DNA from 2 places in the Mycobacterium sp. NGS64 genome. Region 2 is predicted to be linked to the other one. Evidence: riboswitches for the same ligand, from Rfam matches in the RefSeq annotation. Region 2 holds a riboswitch; the other holds the start of a gene.
What was found. Region 2 has a riboswitch for S-adenosylmethionine ahead of AC5Y4S_RS01590 (bifunctional o-acetylhomoserine/o-acetylserine sulfhydrylase). Riboswitches for the same ligand answer to the same signal wherever they lie in the genome.

Region 1: another riboswitch for S-adenosylmethionine. It lies ahead of AC5Y4S_RS14775 (rhodanese-like domain-containing protein); the one in region 2 lies ahead of AC5Y4S_RS01590 (bifunctional o-acetylhomoserine/o-acetylserine sulfhydrylase).

Annotation. Positions count from the first base shown of each region.
Region 1 is NZ_JCALCI010000003.1:179,862-184,067, forward strand. It holds gene AC5Y4S_RS14770 (O-succinylhomoserine sulfhydrylase) at 1-1,134, opposite strand, end outside; gene AC5Y4S_RS14775 (rhodanese-like domain-containing protein) at 1,131-1,565, opposite strand; SAM riboswitch class IV at 1,621-1,731, opposite strand; gene AC5Y4S_RS14780 (flavin-containing monooxygenase) at 1,894-3,063, shown strand; gene AC5Y4S_RS14785 (class I SAM-dependent methyltransferase) at 3,090-3,779, shown strand; gene AC5Y4S_RS14790 (helix-turn-helix domain-containing protein) at 3,807-4,206, shown strand, end outside.
Region 2 is NZ_JCALCI010000001.1:312,277-316,482, reverse strand. It holds gene AC5Y4S_RS01595 (NADP-dependent isocitrate dehydrogenase) at 1-1,158, opposite strand, end outside; SAM riboswitch class IV at 1,320-1,437, shown strand; gene AC5Y4S_RS01590 (bifunctional o-acetylhomoserine/o-acetylserine sulfhydrylase) at 1,578-2,942, shown strand; gene metX (homoserine O-acetyltransferase MetX) at 2,954-4,081, shown strand; gene AC5Y4S_RS01580 (class I SAM-dependent methyltransferase) at 4,078-4,206, shown strand, end outside.

The DNA of each region.
Region 1 (4,206 bases), on a different contig from region 2:
GATCGCGGCACGACCCTCCGGGCCCATGGCGCGGTGCGTGGTGGTCGCCGGATGCGTGATGAGGGATTTCGCGTCGCCCAGGTTGTTGGAGATGTCGATCAGCCGCAGCTTGTCCAGCACCTCGAAAGCCCGCTGCTTGGCGGCACTTTCGGCGCAGTCGAGCGCGAAGGTGATCACCGTCCCGCCGCCGGTCATCTGGCGCTTGGCCAGGTCGTATTGCGGGTGCGACGTCAGGTAGGGGTAGCGCACCCAGCTCACCGCGGGATGGGTCTCGAGGAACTCCGCGATGCGGTGCGCGGACGCGTTACTGTGCTCGACCCGAACCGCCAGCGTCTCAAGGCCTTTCAGCAACACCCAGGCGTTGAACGCGCTCATCGCCGGGCCGGTGTGCCGCATGAGCTTCTGCACCGGGCCGTCGATGTACTCCTTGTCGCCCAGGATGGCGCCGCCCAGCACCCGGCCCTGTCCGTCGATGTGCTTGGTACCGGAGTACACCACCACGTCCACCCCGAGCGGGAAACCCTGCTGCAGCAGCGGTGTGGCAAAGACGTTGTCCAGCACCACTTTCGCGCCCGCGGCGTGAGCCATCTCGGTCACCGCGGCGATGTCGACCAGTGACTGCATGGGGTTGGACGGGGTCTCGAAGAACACCGCCTGCGTGGGAACCGACAGCGCCCGCTCCCACTGCGCGAGGTCGTCGCCGTCGACGAAAACGGTCTCGACCCCCCACCGCGGCAGGATCTCGTTGCACACCACGAAGCACGAGCCGAACAGGCTGCGCGCCGCGACCAGCCGGTCACCGGCCGCCAGCAGCGCGCCCAGTGAGGTGAACACCGCGGCCATGCCGCTCGCGGTGGCGAACGCGGCGGGCGCCCCCTCGATCAGGCGCAACCGCTCCTCGAACATCGTCACGGTCGGGTTGCCGTAGCGCGAGTAGACGAAATGGTCCAGCTCGCCGGTGAACGACCGCTCGGCCACGGCCGCCGACTCGTAGACGTAGCCGGAGGTCAGGAACATCGCCTCGGCGGTCTCTTCGAAACCGGATCGCAGCAGGCCGCCGCGCACGCCGATGGTGCCCTGGCTGACGCCGTCGGGCAGCGCCTTGGGCGTGCGGACCGACTGGTCGTCGGTCATCCTTGCCTCCAGGGCAATCCGAGCGCGCGCCAGCCGTTTCCACCGCGATGCCCGCTGGCGTCGAGCTGGCCCTCGAAGCCGTCCAGCACGTTGTAGGCCGGGGTGAGGCCCACCTGCGTCGCCACCTCGGCCGCGCCGATGGAACGGTTACCCGAGCGGCACAGGAAGATCACGGGCCGCTCGTCGTCCGCGGGTGGGACGTGACTTTTCAGCTCGTCGGCGAAGTTCGCGTTGGGGACGCCGTTGGCGGTGACCCACTCGATGTACACCACGTCGCGGCCCAGGCTCGACAGGTCGGGCACGCCGACGAACCGCCATTCGGCGTCGGTGCGGACGTCGACCAGCACCGCGTGGGGATTGTCGCTGAGCAGCTTCCATGCCTCGAGCGGGGTGATGTCTCCTGCGTATGCGCGTGCTTGCCCGGTGCTCATGGGTGTTTACCTCGTCCTTCGCCAACTTTGTGAGCCACAATATCCGCGCCCAGGGGAGGCGCTCTTGTCGTCACCGGTGGTGCCGGCCGCTTCGTCATCCGAGCCACCCACGAGCGTGGGGTTGGCGTGCCATCCAGTCGGAGCTTGGCGACGGCATCTCATGAAGCAAGTTCAATCTACAACGGCCGAGCTGCCGAGGTATCGCGCAGCAGAGTCCTTGCAGGTGAAAGCCGCTTTTCTGGGAATCCGGGCTCCCCGACATCCATCCAAAGCCCACTCAGTGGGCGTGGGGTTCGCCGCCTATGGCGTGGCTTTTACGGTCGTAGGCGTGAGTCCACCCCCGCATTTCGCGCAGGTTGTGATTATCGGTGCCGGGCCGGCCGGGATTGCTGCCGCCCTGTGCCTGAAGGACAAGGGAATTCGGTCATTGCTCGTCGATCGAGCCGACGCGGTGGGGGCATCCTGGCGTAGTCGGTATGACCGGCTCAGACTCAACACAGGTCGACAATTTTCCCACCTGCCCGGGCGGCGCTACCCGCAAGGCACTCCCCTCTATCCGACCCGCGACCAAGTCGTCGCGCACCTGGACCGGCATGCGCGCGAGGACGGCATCGATCTCCTCCTCGAAACCACGGTTGAACGCATCGACCGACGTTTCCCGGGATGGCGGTTGACGACGTCGAACGGGGACATCGAAGCCCGATACGTCGTGGTCGCAACGGGTTACGAGCACACGCCCTTCATCCCGGACTGGCCGGGCATCTTCGCCGGTGAGCTACTGCACTCAAATCGTTACAGAGACCCGGCGCCGTACGCCCACAAGCGCGTGCTGGTTGTCGGTTCCGGATCGTCGGGCATGGAAATCGCCCACGACCTGAGCACAGGCGCAACGAGCAAGGTGTGGCTCTCAGTGCGAACTCCACCAAACATCCTGCCGCGCAAGGGGCCTGGGGGACTGCCCAACGACGTGGTATCCATTCCACTGTTCCACCTACCCCCACGGATTGCCGACCGGATCGCCGCCACCGCGCGCCGCCGCGCGTTCGGTGATCTCGGAGCAATCGGCCTGCCCGTTCCCGATGAGGGGCCCTTCTCGAAAGCGCATCGGCTGCACGCCGCGCCAACGGTCGTCGACCCCGAGGTTGTCGGCGCCGTGCGCGACGGGTCCGTCGAGGTGGTTGGGGCGGTCACCGCGCTGGAGGGCGCCAAGGTGGCGCTGGCCGACGGCGCACGGATCCAGCCCGACGTGATGATCGGCGCGACTGGGTATCGGCCGGGGCTGCAGCCATTGGTCGGACACTTGGGGGTGCTGACACCCGATGGCTTACCGGTTAGGTTGTCGCCGTTACCTGCCGCCGACGGCCTGTACTTCCATGGTCTGCTGAGCCGGCCCGCGCTGATTGGCTACCTCGCCAAACAATCACGAAAGCTGGCCAAGCGCGTCTCGCAAGACTGCCAACCGCTGTACCGCATCCCATTGGCGCGAGGCGTCGCCTGAGATGTCGCGACACACATAGGAGAAATATGTCATCCCAAATCACGGACTGGGACAGTGCTTACCGCGAGCAGGGGGAATTCGAGGGGCCGCCGCCGTGGAACATCGGCGAGCCGCAGCCGGAGTTGGCGGCGCTGATCGCGGACGGAAAGTTTCGCAGCGACGTGCTGGACGCAGGATGCGGGTTCGCCGAACTGTCGCTGGCACTGGCCGCGCGGGGCCACACCGTTGTCGGCATCGACCTCGCGCCAACCGCCATTGCGGCGGCTACCAAGGCGGCCGCCGAACGCGGCCTGACCACCGCCACTTTCGTGCAGGCCGACATCACGTCCTTCACCGGCTACCCACCCGATTCGGGAGAGCGCTTCTCGACGATCGCGGACTCGACGTTGTTCCACTCGCTACCGGTGGAGGAGCGCGACGGTTACCTCAGCGCGATCCACCGCGCGGCGGCGCCCGGCGCTGGCTATTTCGTGCTGGTGTTCGCCAAGGGCGCCCTGCCCGCGGACTTCGAGCCCAAGCCGAACGAGGTCGACGAGGACGAACTGCGCGCCGCGGTTAGCAAGTACTGGGAAATCGACGAAATCCGGCCCGCCCACATCCACGCGAACATTCCCCCGGCCGCGGACGGGCCGCCCGAATTTCTCCAGCGCGACCGCGACGAGAAGGGCCGGATAAAGCTGCCGGCCTACCTGCTGACGGCGCACAAGGCCGGCTGACACTGCAGGTCGTCGCGCCTGGGGCCGATGGTGGACCAATCTCGCGGGGTCATCGAGAGCGCATTTGAGTTGCTGGATCACCTGGCTGCGTTGGAACCGGTGCGGCTGCTGGACTTGGCTAACGCAAGCGGGATCCCCCGGGAAACGGTCCGCCGACTGCTGCAGCAATTGATCGCCGTTGGGGCGGTCAGTCGCGACGGCCCCCACTATCGGCTCGGTGCGAGCCTGCTGGGGCTGGGCGCGCAGGTGAGCTCGGAGCGTCGGTTACGGGTGGCCGCCCGGCGGCCGATCGCCGAACTGGCGTCCGCCACCGGGGCTGCCGTGCACTTGTCCGCGATGATCGGCGGCGAGGCGGTATACCTCGACGAAATCAGCGCTCGGATTCCGGTGGAATTCACAGCCGAACCCGGAGCCCGGGTGCCGCCCG
Region 2 (4,206 bases):
GCGCGAGAAGGTCGACTCGGGGTTGACGGCCTTGGTGTCCTTCTGCCGCCCGTCGGCGCCCCACATCTTGCCGCCGGCGCGGATCATCGCCGGCATCGACGCATCGACGATCACGTCGCTGGGCGAATGAAAGTTGGTGATGCCCTTGGCCGAATCGACCATCGCCAGCTCGGGGCGGTGTTCGTGGCAGGCGTGCAGGTCGCGGATGATCTCCTCGTGCTGCGTCGCGGGCAGCGATTCGATCTTGTCGTACAGGTCGACCAGCCCGTTGTTGACGTTGACGCCAAGCTCGTCGAACAGCTCCTGGTGCTTGGCGAATGCGTCCTTGTAATAGACCTTCACGGCGTGGCCGAAGACGATCGGGTGGGAGACCTTCATCATGGTCGCCTTGACGTGCAGCGAGAACATCACGCCGGTCTCGTAGGCGTCCTGCATCTGTTCCTCGTAGAACTCGACCAGGGCCTTCTTGCTCATGAACATGGAATCGATGACGTCGCCGTCGCGCAGCTCGACCTTCGGCTTGAGGTCGAGGGTCTCCCCACTGTTGGTCCGAAGCACCATCTTCACGTTGCGCGCGCGGTCCAGCGTCATCGACTTCTCGCCGTGGTAGAAGTCGCCGTGTCGCATGGTGGCGACGTGGGTGCGCGAGGCCGGCGACCAGTCCCCCATGCTGTGCGGGTGCTTGCGCGCGTACTCCTTGACGGCCTTGGGCGCGCGCCGGTCCGAGTTGCCTTGCCGCAGAACCGGGTTCACCGCGCTGCCCAGGCATTTGCCGTAGCGGGCGCGAATTTCCTTGTCCTCGTCGGTCTTCGGGCTCTGCGGAAAGTCCGGGATCCGGTAGCCCTTGCCCTGCAGCTCCTTGATGGCGGCGACCAGCTGGGGCACGGAGGCGCTGACGTTCGGCAGCTTGATGATGTTGGTGTCGGGCCGCTGCGTCAGCTCGCCGAGTTCCGCCAGGTCGTCCGGCACCCGCTGATCTTCGGTGAGGTAGTCGCCGAACTCGGCGAGGATCCGAGCGGCCACGGAGATGTCACTCGTCTTGATCTCGATGCCCGCCGGCTCGGCGAAGGCCCGCACGATCGGCAGGAACGCGTAGGTCGCCAGCAGCGGCGCCTCGTCGGTCAGCGTGTAGATGACGGTCGGCTGTTCGGCGCACACGGTCCATCTCCCGGCATCATTGGATCGGTTCTCAGCGTTCTGGTTGCCACGTTATCAAGGGTGTTTGGACAGGTGTCGACCCGCAGGCGAGCCGGTCTGTTGGCATCTCTGTCGGCATCTCTGTTGGCACGGGCGAGCCGCTATGAGATAGGCTTCACATCGGTCATGAGCGCCAGCGCTAAGCCCCGGCTTGCTGGCCGGCAACCCTCCAACCGCGGTGGGGTGCCCCGGGTGAAAGACCAGGTCTAGTAGCCACAGGCTGCGCGGCAAGCGCGGGTCCGCCATACCGGACCCCTGACTAGAGGGGAAACGTGATGCGCATTCATCAAGCTCACTCGCGTCGTTTTGTCTGCCGTCGGTAGTTCGACCGCGCACTTCCCGATACCCGAATTCACTTCAGAGAAGAAAGCACACCGCACGTGAGCTCACAAAACAACGAAACCAGCCCCGAGGCAGATCCGACCGCGCACTGGTCGTTCGAGACCAAGCAGGTTCACGCCGGCCAGAGTCCCGACCCCGCGACCAACGCCCGCGCCCTGCCGATCTACCAGACCACGTCCTACGTCTTCAACGACACCACGCACGCCGCCGCGCTGTTCGGGCTTGAGGTCCCGGGCAACATCTACACCCGGATCGGCAACCCGACCACCGACGTCGTCGAGCAACGCATCGCCGCGCTCGAGGGCGGGGTGGCCGCGCTTTTCCTGTCCTCCGGCCAAGCGGCTGAGACATTCGCCATATTGAACCTCGCAAGTGCTGGAGATCACATCGTGTCCAGCCCGCGGCTCTACGGTGGCACCTACAACCTGTTCCACTATTCGCTGCCGAAGCTCGGCATCGAGGTCAGCTTCGTCGACGATCCCGACGACCTCGATTCGTGGCAGGCCGCGGTGCGCCCGAACACCAAGGCGTTCTTCGGTGAGACCATCTCCAACCCGCAGATCGACATCCTCGACACGCCCGGGGTTTCCGGGGTCGCCCACGCCAACGGCGTGCCGCTGATCGTCGACAACACCATCGCGACGCCCTACCTGATCCAGCCGTTCACCCAGGGCGCCGACATCGTGGTGCACTCGGCCACCAAGTACCTGGGCGGGCACGGCGCCGCCATCGCCGGCGTGATCGTCGACGGCGGCACCTTCGACTGGACGCAGGGCCGCTTCCCCGGATTCACCACGCCCGACCCCAGCTATCACGGCGTGGTGTTCGCCGAGCTCGGGCCGCCGGCGTACGCGCTCAAGGCCCGCGTGCAGCTGCTGCGCGACCTCGGGTCGGCCGCCGCGCCGTTCAACGCGTTCCTGGTGGCGCAGGGCCTGGAGACGCTGAGCCTGCGCGTCGAGCGGCACGTCGCCAACGCGCAGCGGGTCGCCGAGTTCTTGGAGGCCCACGACGGCGTCGTGTCCGTCAACTACGCGGGGCTGCCCAGCTCGCCCTGGTACGAGCGGGGAAAGAAGCTGGCGCCCAAGGGAACCGGGGCCGTGCTGGCGTTCGAGCTGGCCGGCGGCGTCGAGGCCGGCAAGGCGTTCGTGAACGCGCTGCAGCTGCACAGCCACGTCGCGAACATCGGCGACGTGCGCTCGCTGGTGATCCACCCGGCGTCGACCACCCACGCCCAGCTGAGCCCCGAGGAGCAGCTGTCCACCGGCGTCAGCCCCGGCCTGGTGCGGCTGGCCGTCGGCATTGAGGGCATCGACGACATCCTGGCCGACCTGGAGCTCGGCTTCGCCGCGGCCCGCAAGATCGGTGCCGTGGCGGCCGACCCGCAGGCCGTGGCGGCGTTCTGAGGGGTTTCGACATGACGATCTCCGACGTCCCGACGCAGACGCTGCCCGCCGAAGGCGAGATCGGCCTCGTCCACATCGGCTCGCTGACCACCGAAAGCGGTGCGGTGATCGACGACGTCTGCATCGCGGTGCAGCGCTGGGGCGAGCTGTCGCCGACGCGCGACAACGTGGTGGTGGTGCTGCACGCGCTCACCGGCGATTCGCACATCACCGGGCCAGCCGGGCCCGGGCATCCCACGCCCGGCTGGTGGGACGGCGTGGCCGGGCCGGGAGCGCCGATCGACACCGACCGCTGGTGCGCGGTGGCCACCAACGTGCTCGGCGGCTGCCGCGGCTCCACCGGCCCCAGCTCGCTGGCCCGGGACGGAAAGCCCTGGGGTTCAAGGTTTCCGCTGATCTCGGTGCGTGACCAGGTGGAGGCCGACGTCGCCGCGCTGGCCGCCCTGGGCATTGACCGGGTGGCTGCCGTCGTCGGCGGATCCATGGGCGGCGCAAGGGCTTTGGAGTGGATCGTCGGCCACCCCGACCGGGTGCGGGCGGGGCTGCTGCTGGCGGTCGGCGCGCGCGCCACCGCGGACCAGATCGGTACGCAGGCCACGCAGGTCGCGGCCATCAAGGCCGACCCGAACTGGCACGGCGGCGACTACTACGAGACGGGGCAATCGCCGGACGCCGGGCTGACCATCGCCCGCCGCTTCGCGCACCTGACCTACCGCGGCGAGGTCGAGCTTGACACCCGGTTCGCCAACGACAAGCAGGGCGGCGCGGACAGCCGCTACGCCGTGCAGAGCTACCTGGAGCACCAGGGCGACAAGCTGTTGGCCCGCTTCGACGCCGGCAGCTACGTCGTCCTGACCGAGGCGCTGAGCAGTCACGACGTCGGCCGCGGCCGCGGCGGCGTCGAGCGCGCCCTGCGCGGGTGCCCGGTGCCGGTGGTGGTCGGGGGCATCACCTCCGACCGGCTTTACCCGCTGCGGCTGCAGGAGGAGCTGGCCGAGCTGCTGCCCGGCTGCTCCGAGCTGCACGTCGTCGACTCCATCTGCGGGCACGACGGGTTCCTGGTCGAGTCCGAGGCCGTCGGCGAGTTGATCCGCAAGACGCTCGATTTGGCGGACTCGGCTGATCGGGGTCGGCGGTGATCCGCTCCAGCCAGGAACGCTCGCTGTCATTCGGCTCGGCGGCCGCCGCCTACGAGCGTGGCCGCCCCTCTTATCCGCCGGAGGCCATCGACTGGCTGATTCCCCGCGGCGCGCGCCGCGTGCTG